DNA from 3 places in the Streptomyces sp. NBC_01283 genome. Region 2 is predicted to be linked to each of the others. Evidence: riboswitches for the same ligand, from Rfam matches in the RefSeq annotation. Region 2 holds a riboswitch; each other region holds the start of a gene.
What was found. Region 2 has a riboswitch for cyclic di-AMP ahead of OG302_RS11935 (M23 family metallopeptidase). Riboswitches for the same ligand answer to the same signal wherever they lie in the genome.
Positions count from the first base shown of each region.

Region 1: linked by a shared signal. The riboswitch ahead of OG302_RS24875 (transglycosylase family protein) and the one ahead of OG302_RS11935 (M23 family metallopeptidase) in region 2 are both predicted to bind cyclic di-AMP.
Region 3: linked by a shared signal. The riboswitch ahead of OG302_RS17680 (NlpC/P60 family protein) and the one ahead of OG302_RS11935 (M23 family metallopeptidase) in region 2 are both predicted to bind cyclic di-AMP.

Region 1 covers NZ_CP108430.1:5,442,939-5,448,307, reverse strand. Annotated here, with positions in the region: gene OG302_RS24890 (DUF501 domain-containing protein) at 1-215, opposite strand, end outside; gene OG302_RS24885 (septum formation initiator family protein) at 285-767, opposite strand; gene eno (phosphopyruvate hydratase) at 877-2,169, opposite strand; gene OG302_RS24875 (transglycosylase family protein) at 2,482-3,192, opposite strand; cyclic di-AMP (ydaO/yuaA leader) riboswitch at 3,196-3,383, opposite strand; gene OG302_RS24870 (transglycosylase family protein) at 3,565-4,572, opposite strand; gene OG302_RS24865 (recombinase family protein) at 4,813-5,369, opposite strand, start outside.
Region 2 covers NZ_CP108430.1:2,640,592-2,645,960, forward strand. Annotated here, with positions in the region: gene OG302_RS11925 (HPr family phosphocarrier protein) at 131-412, shown strand; gene OG302_RS11930 (GntR family transcriptional regulator) at 571-1,263, opposite strand; gene OG302_RS11935 (M23 family metallopeptidase) at 1,497-2,300, opposite strand; cyclic di-AMP (ydaO/yuaA leader) riboswitch at 2,313-2,476, opposite strand; gene OG302_RS11940 (M16 family metallopeptidase) at 2,674-4,059, opposite strand; gene OG302_RS11945 (M16 family metallopeptidase) at 4,056-5,369, opposite strand, start outside.
Region 3 covers NZ_CP108430.1:3,913,355-3,918,723, reverse strand. Annotated here, with positions in the region: gene OG302_RS17690 (NlpC/P60 family protein) at 1-777, opposite strand, end outside; gene OG302_RS17685 (hypothetical protein) at 1,098-1,451, shown strand; gene OG302_RS17680 (NlpC/P60 family protein) at 1,553-2,740, opposite strand; cyclic di-AMP (ydaO/yuaA leader) riboswitch at 2,748-2,905, opposite strand; gene pcrA (DNA helicase PcrA) at 3,158-5,369, shown strand, end outside.

The DNA of each region.
Region 1 (5,369 bases), 2.8 Mb from region 2:
GAGGCGGCCCGCGGGCACGTCAGGTAGTACGTCGTCGGGAACGGCGTCCCGTCCGGAAGGCGCGGCGCCGTCTCGACGACGTCCGGCTGCCCGCACGGGCAGCGGTGGGCGATGGCCCGCAGGCCGCGCGGCGGGCGGCCGAGCTGCTGCTTGAAGGCCTCGACGTCGGCGTCGGTGGGCTCGGTGCGCGGGGTGGTCGGCGGGGGCGTTTCCATGCCTGTCTTTCGATCGGTTCCGTAGAAGTTCTGTCGAGCCCGGGTGGACTCGGTCGAACCCTGTCGAGCTCAGTCGTCGTCGTCCGGGCGGTCGGCCTTGTCGACGCCGTCCCAGACGTTCGAGTACCAGGGTCGGGCGGCGGCCCCCTGGTCGGTGCGCTGCTTCCTCGCCGCCTCGGGATCGACCACCGTGAAGCCGGTCTCGCCCGGCATCACATAGTGCAGCCGGTCCCGGACACGCTGCTCCGCGTACGCGTCGTCCCGCCAGCGGGCCTTCTCGTCCTTCAGTCTCTCGACGTTCTCGCGGCGCTCGGCCTGCTCCTTGCGCTGGTCGGCGATCTCCGCGCGCTGGGAGACGTACTGCCTTATCGGGTAGGCGAGGGCGACGACCAGCGAGCAGAGCACGAGCGCGAGGAGCGCGGCGCGTCCCGTCAGCCGGGAGCGGCGTGCCTGGCGCTTGGTCTGGGAGCGGTAGACACGCTCCGCGGTCTGCTCGCCGAGCAGCCGCAGCCTGGTCGCGGTGGAGAACCGGTCGCGGTCCTTCACGGCCATGTGTGCCGCCTCCCCGATACGTACGTACGTCCCCGCACACGGTACGGGACCGAGTACGGGGACGTAGGTAACTACTCAGGGCAGCTGCGCTCAGCCCTTGCTGTGCTTATCAGTCCGCAAAGCGGAACCGGGGGAACGCGCTGCGGCCCGCGTAGACGGCCGCGTCGTCGAGGATCTCCTCGATGCGGAGCAGCTGGTTGTACTTGGCGACGCGCTCGGAGCGGGCCGGGGCGCCGGTCTTGATCTGGCCGCAGTTGGTGGCGACGGCGAGGTCGGCGATGGTGACGTCCTCGGTCTCACCGGAGCGGTGCGACATCATGCACTTGAAGCCGCTGCGCTGGGCCATCTCGACGGCGTCCAGGGTCTCGGTCAGCGAGCCGATCTGGTTGACCTTCACCAGGAGGGCGTTCGCGGACTTCTCCTCGATGCCACGGGCCAGGCGCTCGGGGTTGGTGACGAACAGGTCGTCGCCCACGAGCTGGACCTTGTCGCCGAGCTTCTCGGTGATGACGTTCCAGCCGGCCCAGTCGTCCTCGAACAGCGGGTCCTCGATGGAGACGAGCGGGTACGAGGAGACGAGCTCCTCGTAGTACTCGGTCATCTCGGCGGCCGAGCGGGACTTGCCCTCGAACTCGTACTTGCCGTCCTTGTAGAACTCGGACGCGGCGACGTCGAGCGCGAGGCCGATCTGCTCGCCGGGGACGTAACCGGCCTGCTTGATCGCCTCGAGGATGAGGTCGAGCGCGGCGCGGTTGGAGTCCAGGTTCGGGGCGAAGCCGCCCTCGTCGCCCAGGCCGGTGGAGAGGCCCTTGTCCTTCAGGACCTTCTTCAGCGTGTGGTAGACCTCGGTGCCCCAGCGCAGGGCCTCGGAGAACGACTCGGCACCGATCGGCGCGATCATGAACTCCTGGATGTCGACGTTCGAGTCGGCGTGCGACCCGCCGTTCAGGATGTTCATCATCGGAACGGGCAGCAGGTGCGCGTTCGGGCCGCCGAGGTAGCGGAAGAGCGGGAGGTCGGAGGCCTCCGACGCGGCGTGCGCGACGGCCAGCGAGACGCCGAGGATGGCGTTGGCGCCGAGCGAGCCCTTGTTGTCGGTGGCGTCGAGGTCGAACATCGCCTGGTCGATCAGGCGCTGCTCGGTCGCGTCGTACCCGACGAGCTCCGGGCCGATCTGCTCGATGACGGCGAGGACGGCCTTCTCCACGCCCTTGCCCATGTAACGGTTGGGGTCACCGTCACGGAGTTCGATGGCCTCGAAAGCACCGGTGGACGCACCGGACGGAACGGCGGCACGACCCGTGCTGCCGTCGTCGAGGCCGACCTCGACCTCGACCGTGGGGTTGCCTCGGGAGTCCAGGATTTCCCGGGCTACGACGACGTCGATGGACGGCACGAGCATCTCCTTCTGGGATGTGACGCGGGTACGCGGGGCGTTGGCCTCGCGGACACGAGCCTAACCGGCTCCCGGACAAGAGCCAGCCGAGCGACCGCCCTGTGGACAAACCGAGAGCAAAATGTTTCCGAACGGAACAAAGCGTGGAGGGCAAAAGAACCCCGCCCCGGTGCGTACGGGGGATACGCGCACCGGGACGGGGTGGACCCGTGGGGACGGGGGTGGACCGGCAGTACCTGCGGGCGTCACCGGCTCCGTCGGTCGCGCCTCCGCCGGGGGGCGCGACCGCCAGGTGCCGCCTGCCTGCCTCCTCAGCTCTTAGCTGAGGTGCAGCTGCTGGCCCGGGTAGATCATGTCGGCGTTGTCGATGATGTCGCCGTTGAGCTTGTACACCTTGTGCCAGCCGCCCTTGACGTCCTTGGCCTCGGCGATCTTGGAGAGGGTGTCACCCTTCTTGACCTTGTACTCGCCGTCGCCCTTCTTGACCGTCTTGCCGGTCGGGGTCTCGACGGTCTTCTTGGACTCGGCCTTCGGCGCGGCCTCGGCCTTCTTGGGGGCCTGCTGCTGCGGCTGCTCGGTCTGCGCGCTGGGCTGGCTCTTCGGCTGCTCCTGGGTCTGCTGCGGGGCGCTCTCCTGCGCACCGCCACCCTCGTTGGAGGCGCCCGAGAGGCCGACGCCGCAGCTCGGCCAGGCACCCTTGCCCTGACCCGCGAGGACCTTCTCGCCGATCTCGATCTGCTGGGCCTTGGAGGCCTGGTCGGCGCTGGGCGCGTACTTCGTGCCGCCGTACGCGGCCCAGGTGGACGACGAGAACTGCAGGCCGCCCGTGTAGCCGTTACCGGTGTTGATCGACCAGTTGCCGCCCGACTCGCACTGGGCGACGGCGTCCCACTCGGAGTTCGTCGCGGCGGAGGCCTGGCCGGCCGCCATCAGCGGGGCCGCGACCGCGACACCGGTGACGCCGGCGAGCGTGGCGACACGGGTGGCCTTGGACGGACGGCGGTGCTTGCCCTTGCTGGAAAACAGCATGAGTGATCCCCTCACCGACGCCTGCGAGGTGAGCTGTCGGGTTCGGGCCAGTGAAGTTGCCCGGCCGCGCTTCCTGAGCGCGACTTAACCCCTAGCCGTTCCCGTCCGTGTGCCTCGCTCTCGCGATGCTCAACGGCCGGGCCCGGCGGAAACCTTGGGTCCCCCGCTCCTGCCTACGGCGCTTACGCGACGACTGTTCCCGAACGGCCGTTGGCAGGACTCGGCGTACCGACCGGCGGGGCCCGCTGTGGCGAGCGGTCCCGACCGTAGTCATGCGATCGGTCGAATTTCAAAGACGATCAGGGCTTCTGAGACCCATCTCTCACTTGCGCCAATTGGGACATCAAGCGCAAAGCGACTCACCAACTACCCCTACTTTTCGCCCAAATCGAGGCTCTGACCGGGGAGGATGAGATCGGGGTCGGAGCCGACCGACTTCTCGTTCTCGGCATACAGCTCGGTCCACCCGCCCTGCACGTCGAGGTCGTCGGCGATGGCCGAGAGGTTGTCGCCGGAGCGGACCGTGTACGTCCCGTCGGAGCCGTCCTGCTGACGCTCGTCGCCACGGGAGGCATGCCGGCCCGAACCCTCGCGGGAAGCGTCGCCGGACGGCTCGCCGTCCGCGCTGCCGCCGCGGTGGCGGCCCTCGCCCTCACCGGCGGAAGAGCCGGAGCCGGGCGAAGTGGCATCGTCACGCCCGGACTTGTCCGGGTCGCCGGACTTGGCCGAGTCACCCGACTTGCCGGACTCGTCGTGATTCTTGTCTCGTGACGTGTCATCGGAGTCGTCGGCGTCAGCATCGGCGTCGGCGTCATCGGTGCCGGGCCTCTCGGAAGACTTCTCCGAGCCCGAGGGCTTCTTCGAGGACCCGGCGTCGTCCGAGGGGTCGGCGGACTCGCTCGGCTCGTCCGGGTCCGCCTCATCGCCGGACCCGGTCGACTCCGACGGCTCGTCAGAAGGAATCGTCGTGATCGGGGCGCCCGGGTCTACGTCGGCCGCGGCACCGTCCTGGGTGAGACCGGCGATCGGCGCACAGCTCGGCCAGGCCTTGGTCCCCTGGTCGTCGAGGACCTTCTCGGCGACGGAGATCTGCTGCGAGCGGCTGGCCTGGTCGGCGCTCGGCGCGAAGTCGAGGCCGCCGTACTCCTCCCAGAGCTCCTGCGAGAACTGGAGCCCGCCGTAGTAGCCGTTGCCCGCGTCCGCGCTCCAGGATCCGCCGCTCTCGCACTCCGCGAGCTTGTCCCACGTGGCGGTGTCCGCCGCGCTCGCACTGGTGGCGCCGAGCAGCGGGATGGCGATGGCCGATCCTGCGACTCCTGCCGCGACGATCAGAGCCGGGGCCTGGCGGGGGCGTCGGTGACGACCATTGCCGGAGAGCATGCGGGTGCCTTTCGCGTGACTGGAGCGACGACTGCGGCACGGGAGGCCGAGTCGTCGTGAACGTAGCGGCAGTCGAACGCTTGTCACAAGTCGATGCAGCGGAGATCACGTGAAAGTCACAGTCTTGACGGCCTGTCAGCTGGACGGCGTTCCAGACGTCTGATATTTGCTCCGCTGTGCGGGTGTGAACTCCACGGGCAGCGTGCGGAGTCCGCGCATGATGAGGCCGCCACGCCATCTCTATCGAGGCTCTTCGCTCCAGATCTGTGTGAGCATCCCGGCGCGGAGCCGCCCCGTCACCGTGAGCCGAGGAAGTGTCGGCCGCCTGTATGCCTGCGACCCTCGCTCATCGGCGCCCGACACCGCCATCAACTCCGGCCACACCCCCCTTTTCCACCACGTGAGCTGGCGTTCCCTCATGGGGTTCATCGGTCCCCATGTATTCGGCATGTCGACCCAGGAGACTCCGTGACGGAGCCGGTGGAGCATGCCGCAGAATTGCTCGCGAATGTCGTACTTCGTAACGAAGTGCTTCTTTGCCTTCCCGGAGAAGTGGAGCCTGAGAACACTCAGCACCGTCTCCCACTCCTCGTCTGTGGGGTCCGGCGGAACCAGCGCCCCGGTTTCCCAGTGCCATTCGCTGACGGGGCACCTATTACCGGGCTTGCCTACGTCGGTCATGTCCCCGGGGACTACGTGCAGGTCGAACATGTCGAAGACTTCCTTACGCTCTGCGAGCGTCAGAGTCCTCAGCCGTTCCATGGCGCCATTCGCGATGTCCAACAGGTTGTGCGCGC
Region 2 (5,369 bases):
GCAGGGACCTACGGCCGCCGCCGTACGGACCACCGGTCGGCGCCGTACGGACCATCGGCCGGCGGAGCACTCGTGGCGGCATGAGACACTGGTCTAGACAAGTGTGAGACACCTGGAAGGGCAGCAACACATGGCTGAGCGCCGCGTCAACGTCGGCTGGGCCGAGGGCCTTCACGCCCGACCCGCCTCCATCTTCGTCCGCGCGGCCACCGCCGCCGGCGTCCCCGTGACGATCGCCAAGGCTGACGGCAACCCCGTGAACGCCGCCTCCATGCTCGCGGTGCTCGGTCTGGGCGCGCAGGGCGGCGAGGAGATCGTGCTCGCCTCCGACGCCGAGGGCGCGGACGCCGCTCTCGACCGTCTGGCGAAGCTGGTCGCGGACGGCCTCGAGGAACTCCCCGAGACCGTCTAGTAAAGACTGGTACTCATACGCCGAAGGGCCCGCCCCAAATAGGGGCGGGCCCTTCGGCGTTTCTGGTTCCGCTTGCCGGATATCAGTCGTCGACATTGAATTCGGGCAGCAGAAATAATCCCCCGCCGAATAACTCTTCTTTGTATACGGCGCCTCTGTTAATGCCGCAGGCCCACTGCGTTTACGGGATGTTGCGAACCCCTCACACCGGGGATGCCGCGGCCCTGCACGAAGCGCGGCCGGTGCGCGGAGGTGGTCCGTTCCGTGTGCTGCGCGGTGAGCGCGCGGGCCCGCTCCGCGTCGCCGCGCGCCACCGCGTCGACGATCGCGGCATGCTCGGCCCAGGCCTCGGCGGGCGCCGCCGACGTCTCCACCACGTACATCCAGGCGATCTTGTGCCGGAGCTGGGTGAGCAGTGCCGTGAGGCCCGGACTGCCGCCTGCCTGGGCGAGCGTCTCGTGGAACCAGCCGCCGAGTGAGCGCAGATCCTCGCTCCGGCCGTGCCGCGACCGCTCCTGGCCGAGCCTGACAAGGCCGCGCAGGACCTTCAGGTGCGCCTCCGTGCGGCGCTGTGCGGCGCGGGCGGCGCCCAGCGGCTCCAGGAGCGCGCGGATCTCCAGGAGGTCGGCGGCCTCCTCCTCGGTCGGTTCCGCCACGCACGCGCCCGCGTGCCTGCGCGTGACGACGAAGCCCTCGGCCTCCAGGGTGCGCAGGGCCTCGCGCACGGGGACGCGGGAGACTCCGTAGCGGCGCGCGAGCAGTTCCTCGGTGAGCCGGCCGCCCCGTTCGTAGACACCGGAGACGATGTCGTCCCGGATGGCCGTGCATACCGAGTGCGCGGGAATGCGCATGACTGACCTCCGCCTTAATCCCCGCGAAACGCGGTCGATCGACGCCTGTTCTGTGACTCTATTGCAGAGCCGCCGAATTTCCGACGGTCGGCCGAAATCCAGGGATACTTTTGGCCAAAGGCGATAGGGGCACGAGGAACGCGGAACGGCGAAAGCCCCGGCTCTCGACGAGCCGGGGCTTTCGGTGAATCAGGTGCGCTTCGCGCGACCGCCGGGGATCAGACGTCCGGGAATCAGACGTTGACGCCGTGCGAGCGGAGGTACGAGATCGGGTCGATGTCCGTGCCGTACTCCTCGCCGGTGCGGGCCTCGAAGTGGAGGTGCGGGCCGCTGGAGTTGCCCGTGGAGCCGGAGAGGCCGATCTGCTGGCCCGGCGTGACCGCCTGACCGACCGTGACACCGAGGGACGACATGTGGCCGTACTGGGTGTACGTGCCGTCGTTCATCTTGATGACCACGTTGTTGCCGTAGGCGCCGCCCCAGCCGGCCTCGACGACGGTGCCGGAACCGACCGCGTGGACCGAGGTACCGGACGCGGCGTGGAAGTCGATGCCGGTGTGGCTGCCGGAGGACCACATGGCGCCGCCGGTCTGGTAGCCCGTGGAGACGTACGAGCCGCTGACCGGGGCCACGTAGGTGTTCAGGCGCTTGCGCTCGGCCTCGCGAGCGGCACGCTCCTTGGCCTCGCGCTCCTTCTTGGCCTTGGCCTTCGCCTCGGCCTCGGCCTTGCGCTTCGCCTCTTCGGCCTTCTTCTTGGCGGCCTCTTCGGCCTTCTTGGCGGCTGCGGCGTCGTCGGCGGCCTGCTGCTGGGCAGCGGCCTGCGCGTCGATGCTCTGGGCGAGCGAGTCGCCCACGGAGATGGCCTGGGTGAGGCCGGTGTGCTCAAGGGCCGCAGCGTCGTCGGCGGCGAGCGCCGGAGCGGCCAGGCCTCCGATGACACCGGTGGTGGTGAGGGCTGCGACGCCCGCCACGTTCGCGGTCGTACGCGTGAGGCGGCTCGGGCGACGGTGCTTCCCGGTGGCACGGGTGAACGCCATGAAGCGGCTGATCCTTTCCTTCCTTCTCGCCTACCGGGTTAGCTGACGGGTTCGGAGCAGGAAGGTCTCCTACGAGTCCCTCACCTGACGGCAAGGTTCCCGATTCACCCCAAGGGGACATGTGGGTCCCCGGCTCCCCTGGCTCGCGCCGTACGGGGACTCGGCGATGACTGTCCGGTGCCGCGGGTGCGGCGTACTGCATGACGAACAGCCGGGATGACGCTAAGCGGGCCATCTTTCAAACGACAAACGGATCAGTGTTTTTGTAGCGCACGCCACAGGGCAGACACGTAACCTCCATAGCAATTCGGACATATGAGGACCCCAGTAGCCAATTCCCGCCACTGGGGTCCCGACATGTCCTGACTGCCACTCAGCCGGTGACCACACTCACTTCACCGATGCCGAGCGCCCTGACGGGCTCCTCGATCCGCGCGGCGTCACCGACGAGCACCGTCACCAGGCGGTCCACCGGGAAGGCGCTCACGACGGCAGCAGTGGCCTCCACGGTGCCGGTGGCGGCCAACTGGCGGTACAGCTGAGCCTGGAAGTCGTCCGGCAGGTGCTGCTCGACCTGGTCGGCGAGGGTGGCCGCGACGGACGCCGCCATCTCGTACTTGAGCGGGGCGACGCCCACCAGGTTCTGCACGGCGACGTCGCGCTCGGCGTCCGTGAGGCCCTCGGCGGCGAGCGTACGCAGCACCTTCCACAGGTCGTCGAGCGCCGGGCCCGTGGACTCGGTGTCCACGGAGCCGCTGATGGCGAGCATCGCGGCGCCGCTTCCGTCCGGCGTGGAACGCAGGACCTGGGCGAACGACCGTACGCCGTAGGTGTATCCCTTCTCCTCGCGCAGGACGCGGTCCAGGCGCGAGGTGAGGGTGCCGCCCAGGCAGTACGTGCCGAGCACCTGTGCGGGCCAGACGCGGTCGTGCCGGTCCGGTCCCACGCGTCCGATGAGCAGCTGCGTCTGCACGGCTCCGGGGCGGTCCACGATGACGACACGCCCGGTGTCGTCCGCGGTCACCGGAGGCACCGGACGCGGTTCGGCGGTGCCGCCCGTCCAGGCGCCGACGGTGTCGGCGAGGACGGCGTCCAGGTCGACGCCGGTCAGGTCGCCCACGATGACGGCCGTCGCCGTGGCGGGACGCACGTGCTTCTCGTAGAAGGTGCGCACCGCCGCCGAGTCGATGGCCGTGACCGTCTCCTCCGTGCCCTGGCGGGGGCGCGACATGCGGGCGGTCGCCGGGAAGAGCTGCCGGGAGAGCTCCTTGGCGGCGCGCCGCCCCGGGTTGGCGGCCTCGTGCGGGATCTCGTCCAGGCGGTTGCGCACGAGGCGTTCGATCTCGCTGTCCGCGAAGGCGGGGGCGCGCAGGGCGTCGGAGAGCAGGCCCATCGCCTTGGGGAGGCGGGAGACCGGGACTTCGAGGGAGACGCGGACGCCGGGGTGGTCGGCGTGCGCGTCCATGGTGGCGCCGCAGCGGTCGAGTTCGGCGGCGAAGTCCTCGGCGGAGTGCTTGTCGGTGCCTTCGTTGAAGGCCCTCGCCATGATCGTGGCGACGCCGTCGAGGCCCTCGGGCTCGGCGTCCAGCGGTGCCTCGAGGTGGATCTCCACCGCGACGACCTGCTGGCCGGGGCGGTGGCAGCGCAGCACGGTGAGGCCGTTGTCCAGGGTGGCGCGCTCGGGCGCGGGGAAGGCCCACGGCCGTGCGGTGCCCGCCTGGGGCTGCGGGTGGAACTGCATCGTTGCGGCCTCGCTCACTTCGCGGCCTCCTCTTCGTCCTCGTCGGTGGCTTCGGCGGGCGCGATGGGCTCGTACACGAGCACCGCGCGGTTGTCCGGGCGCAGCCGGGCCGCCGCGGCCGCCCTGACCTCTTCCGCGGTGACGTCGAGGACGCGCCCGACGGCGGTGAGGGCGAGCTGCGGGTCGCCGAACAGGACGGCGTACCGGCACAGTTCGTCCGCGCGGCCCGACACCGTGGAGAGCCGGTCCAGCCACTCGCGCTCCAGCTGTGCCTGGGCGCGCTCCATCTCCTCTTCGGTGGGGCCCTCTTCCGCGAAGCGGGCGAGCTCCTCGTCGACGGCGGCCTCGATGACGGGGACCTCGACGTCACCGGACGTCTTCACGTCGAGCCAGCCGAGCGAGGGGGCTCCGGCGAGCCGCAGCAGGCCGAACCCGGCCGCCACGGCGGTGCGGTCGCGGCGCACGAGGCGGTTGTAGAGCCGGGAGGACTCGCCGCTGCCGAGGACCGTGAGCGCCAGGTCGGCGGCGTCGCACGCGCGCGTGCCGTCCTCCGGGAGGCGGTAGGCGGCCATCAGGGCGCGGGCCGGGACCTCCTCCTCGATGACCTCGCGCAGCTCCTTGCCGATCGTGTCGGGCAGCGATCCGTCGCGCGGCGGCTGCTTGCCGTCGTGCGAGGGGATGGATCCGAAGTACTTCTCGACCCAGGCGAGGGTCTCCTGCGGGTCGATGTCGCCGACGATCGAAAGGACAGCGTTGTTGGGCGCGTAGTACGTGCGGAAGAACGCCCGCGCGTCCTCCAAGGTCGCCGCGTCCAGGTCGGCCATGGAGCCGATCGGGGTGTGGTGGTAAGGGTGGCCCTCGGGGTACGAGAGGGCGGTCAGCTTCTCGAAGGCCGTGCCGTACGGAACGTTGTCGTAGCGCTGGCGGCGCTCGTTCTTGACGACGTCGCGCTGGTTCTCCATGGATTCTTCGTCGAGCGCGGAGAGCAGCGAGCCCATGCGGTCGGCTTCCAGCCACAGGGCCAGCTCGAGCTGGTGTGTGGGCATGGTCTCGAAGTAGTTGGTGCGCTCGAAGCTCGTGGTGCCGTTGAGCGACCCGCCCGCTCCCTGCACCAGCTCGAAGTGCCCGTTGCCGTGCACCTGCTTCGAACCCTGGAACATGAGGTGCTCGAAGAGGTGCGCGAGGCCCGTACGGCCCTTCACCTCGTGCCGTGAGCCGACGTCGTACCAGAGGCAGACCGCGGCGACCGGGGTCAGGTGGTCCTCGGAGAGCACCACGCGCAGGCCGTTGGCCAGCCGGTGCTCGGTCGCTGTCAGGCCGCCGGAACC
Region 3 (5,369 bases), 1.3 Mb from region 2:
GGCGTTGGGCCCGGTGGCGCCCCATACGTACGGGCTGCCGAGCGCCTTGTAGGCGTACGAGACCGCCGCTGAGGCACGGGAGTTGGCAGCCTTGGCCGGGACGCCCGGGACGCCGTCGCGGCCCGCGGTACGGGATGCCCTGTCCTTGCCCGCGAGCTCCGCGCGCTGGTCGCCGGTGAGCTGTGACAGGAGCCGCTTGGCCGCGTCGAGCTTTCCGTTGACCGTCTTCTTGTGCTTCTTCAGCTCCGCCTGGCGGGACTTGAGGTGCGCGAGGGTGTCGTCGGCCTCGTCACGCAGCTGGTCGATCTCCTGGAGCTGCTTCTGTACGCCGGTGACGGTCGCGGCCTGGCGGCTGTTCGCCCGGTCGGCGAGCGCGGCGCGCTCAAGGTACTGGTCGGGGTCGGAGGAGAGCGCGACCTGGACGGACGGGGCGATGCCGCCGCTGCGGTACTGCGCCGCCGCCATCGAACCGAGCCCCGCACGCGCGGAGTTGAGCTTCTCCGTCTTGCGGGCCGCCTCGTCGCGCAGCTCTCCCAGAGACTTCTCGGCGTTCTCGGCCTTCTCCTTGGCGCCGTTGTACTTCTCGGTGGCGACCTCGGCCTCGCGGTAGAGCGCGTCGACCTTGGACTTCACCTCGGCCGGGCTGAGCCGCGGATCCGCGTGTCCCGTTCCGTCGAAGGCGGTGGCTGTGGCGGCCCCGGCGAGGGCGATGGTGGCGGCGGTACGGGCCGTATGGCCACTGAGCGAGCGCTGTTTCGGCTTGCGGTGCGCTGCCAACGTAGGGGGCTCCTTAAGGTTCCGGCGGCGGCCCGCACAGGGGGAGCGGACCGCCGCCGGATTCTCGGCGGTGGTGTCCGACTGCCGCCCCTGGACCGGGCGGCGGTGGGGAGCCGGTCACCTGACGAAGGACGCTAAACCTGACCGTCACGGGTTGGTGACGGATTGTGCGCAACTGACGGAAGTGTGCGGACAGGTGACTATGTGCGACCATGCGATCCGCTGAGTCGCACGACCTTCGCGTACGCCTGTGACTGATGCGGAGCTTGTGGCCCACCTGGCCACGGAGCGGTGATATGGCCCCGGCTAGGCTCCGGGACATGGACGTTCTCACCCATCTCTTCGTCGGCCTGCACATCATCGGCATCGCCTCCCTCTTGGGCGGCTTCCTCACCCAGATGAAGCAGATGGGCCAGGGCACGGCACGCTTCAGCCCCGCGATGCTGCACGGCGCGCTCACGATGCTCGTCACGGGCGTGGTCCTGGTGGGTCTCAACCAGGCGGACGACAACCCCGTCAACAACGTCAAGATCGGCATCAAGATGGCCGTCCTGATCGTGATCCTCGCGCTGGTCTATGTGAAGCGGGACGAGGAGAAGGTGGACAAGGGGATGTTCGGCGCCGTCGGGCTGCTGACCGTCGCGAACATCTTCATCGCGGTGCTGTGGACCTGATCTCCACCCTCACCCGGTCACCTTCATAAGAAGCGGCCCTCCACCATGAGAAGCGGCCCTCCACGCGCGCGTGGAGGGCCGCTTCTCATGCGGTGTGACGGTTACGCGGGGCGGACCACGCTGTGGATCGGCATGTAGTAGATCGACTCGACGCGGACGTTCGCACCCGGCTTCGGGGCGTGGATCATCTTGCCGTCGCCGATGTAGATCCCTACGTGGCTGATGTCGTCGTAGAAGAAGACCAGGTCACCCGGCTTGGCGTCGGCGGTCTTGACGGTCGTGCCGACCTTCACCTGGTCCCACGTCGTACGCGGCAGGGAGATCCCCGCGGCCTTCCACGCGTCCTGGGTGAGCCCGGAGCAGTCGTAGGAGTCCGGGCCGGTGGCGCCCCATACGTACGGCTTGCCGATCTGGGCCTCGGCGAAGTTGATCACCTTCGCGGCCTTCGTCGCGTAACCGCTGTCCGTGCCGGAGCCGGAGCCGGAGCCGGTGCCGGATCCGGAGCCCGCGTCCGGGGTCTCCTTGTCCGACTCGCGCTCCTTGGCGGCGGCTTCTTCCGCCGCCTTGCGCTTGGCCTCCGCCTCGGCCTCCTGCTTGCGCGCCAGCTCGGCGGCCTTGCGCTTGGCCTCGTCTTCCTTCTTCTTCTCGATCGCCGCGAGCCGCGCCTTCTCCTCGGCCGTCAGCTCCGAGAGCATCGTGCGCGCCTGGCCCAGCTTCTTCTGGACAGTCTGCTTGCTCGTCCTGAGGTCGTCCCGCGAGTTGCTCAGCGTCTCCAGGCTCTTGGTGGCCTTCGTGCGCTGCTTCGTCGCCGACGCCTGCTGCGTCTGGTAGTCGTCGACCGCCCTCTTCTGGCGCGCGGTCAGCCGGTCCGACAGGTGGTTCTGGTCGAAGAACCCCTGCGGGTCGTCGGCGAGCATCATCGTGGCGGTCTCGGAGACGCCGCCGGTGCGGTACTGGGCCGCGGCGAACGTGCCCAGCTGCCGGCGGGCCTCGTTCAGCTTGTCGGCGCGCTCTGCCACGTCGTCGAGGAGAGCGTCGACCTTCTTGCGCTGCTTGTCGGTGCGCTCCTTGGCCGAGTTGTACTTCTGGGTGGCCACGCCCGCCTGGTGGTAGAGGTCGTCGACCTTCTTCTGGACCTCTTCGAGGCTGGGCTTCTGGGGCGCGGACGGTGCCGCTTGCGCGCTCTGTGAGAGGAGGGCCACGGACGTCAGGGCTGCCGTCGTGATACCGAGGGCGGGGGTGGCGCGTAGGCCGGCAATGCGGGTCCGCGGCTTGCGGTGCGACGCCAAGGGAGGCGACTCCTTCCGTAGACCGCCTACCGGGTTAGCTGTCGGGTTCGGGCGGGTGGTTCCGGAAGGTTGCCCTACGGTCCCGTACTGCGTACGGGACCGATTCACCCCAAGTTCTACGTGGGTCCCCGGCTCCGAGGAGATCGAACTCGGCGGAGGCCACTCGTTCCCGGCGGGGTTCGCCGGTGGGAGTACGAGCAGCCCGGGCAGCAACCTAGCCAATTCGTGTGGCCCGTGTGAAGGTTGATGTTCGATATGCCCGATACGTTTTCGTTACTTTGCGAAGCGCTTGACGCGGGCATGCCGCGACGTAGCGGAACGTGACGGTCCGCGGGCTGGGCGTAGGCGGGCGCGGAAGGACGGGGTGGCCGGAACCCGGGGCGGGTTGTCAGTGGGGCCGCCTAGACTCGGGAGGCGATGAGCAGCCTCTTTGATGACAGCTTCCTGGCGGACCTCAAGCCCTCGCGGGCTTCGGAGGAAGAGCCCCCGCCGCCGCCCGAGGACAGTGGTCCGGAATCCGTTCCGGATGATCTGTTCGACGGGAAGTTCGACGCGCCCACACCTCGGGACGCGCACTACCGCGGCGGCGCCCCGCGCCCCGTGATCGACCCGGCGGCCCTGCTCGACGGGCTGAACGAGAACCAGCGCGCGGCCGTCGTGCACGCGGACTCCCCGCTGCTCATCGTCGCGGGCGCCGGTTCCGGCAAGACCCGCGTCCTGACGCACCGCATCGCGTATCTCCTGGCCGAGCGGCACGTGCACCCGGGACAGATCCTGGCGATCACGTTCACGAACAAGGCCGCCGGCGAGATGAAGGAGCGCGTCGAGAACCTCGTCGGGCCGCGGGCCAACGCGATGTGGGTGTCGACGTTCCACAGCGCGTGCGTGCGCATACTGCGCCGCGAGTCGAAGACGATCGGCTTCACCTCCTCCTTCTCGATCTACGACGCCGCCGACTCCAAGCGCCTGATGGCGCTGGTCTGCCGCGATCTGGACATCGACCCGAAGAAGTTCCCGCCGAAGTCCTTCAGCGCCAAGATCTCGAACCTGAAGAACGAGCTGATCGACGAGGAGACCTTCGCCGGCCAGGCCGCCGACGGCTTCGAGAAGACGCTCGCCCAGGCGTACGCGATGTACCAGTCGCGTCTGCGCGAGGCGAACGCCCTCGACTTCGACGACCTGATCATGACGACGGTCAACATGTTCCGCGCGTTCCCCGACGTCGCCGAGCACTACCGCCGCCGCTTCCGCCACGTGATGGTCGACGAGTACCAGGACACCAACCACGCCCAGTACGCCCTGGTGCGCGAGCTGGTGGGCCCCTCCGGAGGCGAGGGGGACGACCCCGCCGAGCTGTGTGTCGTGGGTGACGCGGACCAGTCGATCTACGCCTTCCGTGGCGCCACGATCCGCAACATCCTCCAGTTCGAGGAGGACTACCCGAACGCGACGACGATCCTCCTGGAGCAGAACTACCGCTCCACGCAGACGATCCTGACCGCGGCCAACGCCGTCATCGAGCGCAACGAAAGCCGTCGCCCCAAGAATCTGTGGACCAACGCGGGCGCGGGCGCGGGCATCACCGGCTACGTCGCCGACACCGAGCACGACGAGGCACAGTTCGTCGCCGACGAGATCGACCGGCTCACCGACGCGGGCGACGCGAAGGCGGGCGACGTCGCGATCTTCTACCGGACGAACGCGCAGTCCCGTGTCTTCGAAGAGATCTTCATCCGCGTCGGCCTGCCCTACAAGGTCGTCGGCGGCGTCCGCTTCTACGAGCGCAAGGAGGTCCGCGACGTCCTTGCGTATCTGCGGGTGCTCGCCAACCCGGAGGACTCCGTCCCGCTCCGCCGCATTCTGAACGTACCCAAGAGGGGCATCGGCGACCGCGCGGAGGCGATGATCGACGCGCTCTCGCAGCGCGAGAAGATCTCCTTCCCGCAGGCGCTGAAGCGCGTCGACGAGGCGTACGGAATGGCGGCCCGCTCGGCGAACGCCGTCAAGCGTTTCAACGTGCTGATGGAGGAGCTGCGCACCATCGTCGAGTCCGGCGCCGGCCCCGCCGTCGTCCTGGAGGCCGTGCTCGAACGGACCGGGTACCTCGCCGAGCTGCAGGCCTCGACCGACCCGCAGGACGAGACGCGCATCGAGAACCTCCAGGAACTCGCAGCCGTGGCGCTGGAGTTCGAGCACGACAGCGGTGCAGCGGAGGGCGGGACCGACGCCGAGACCGACACCGACACCGACACCGACGCTGAGACCGACGCCGCGGACGGAGCGGACGCGGCTGCTGCCGCAGGCGTTTCGGGCACGCTGTCCCAGTTCCTGGAGCGGGTCGCGCTCGTCGCCGACTCGGACCAGATCCCGGACGAGGAGGACGACGGCTCCGGAGTCATCACGCTGATGACGCTGCACACCGCCAAGGGCCTCGAGTTCCCTGTCGTCTTCCTGACCGGCATGGAGGACGGCGTCTTCCCGCACATGCGCTCCCTCGGCCAGGTCAAGGAACTGGAGGAGGAGCGCCGCCTCGCGTACGTGGGCATCACGCGCGCGCGTGAGCGGCTCTATCTGACGCGGTCCTCCATGCGCAGCGCCTGGGGACAGCCCTCGTACAACCCGCCGTCGC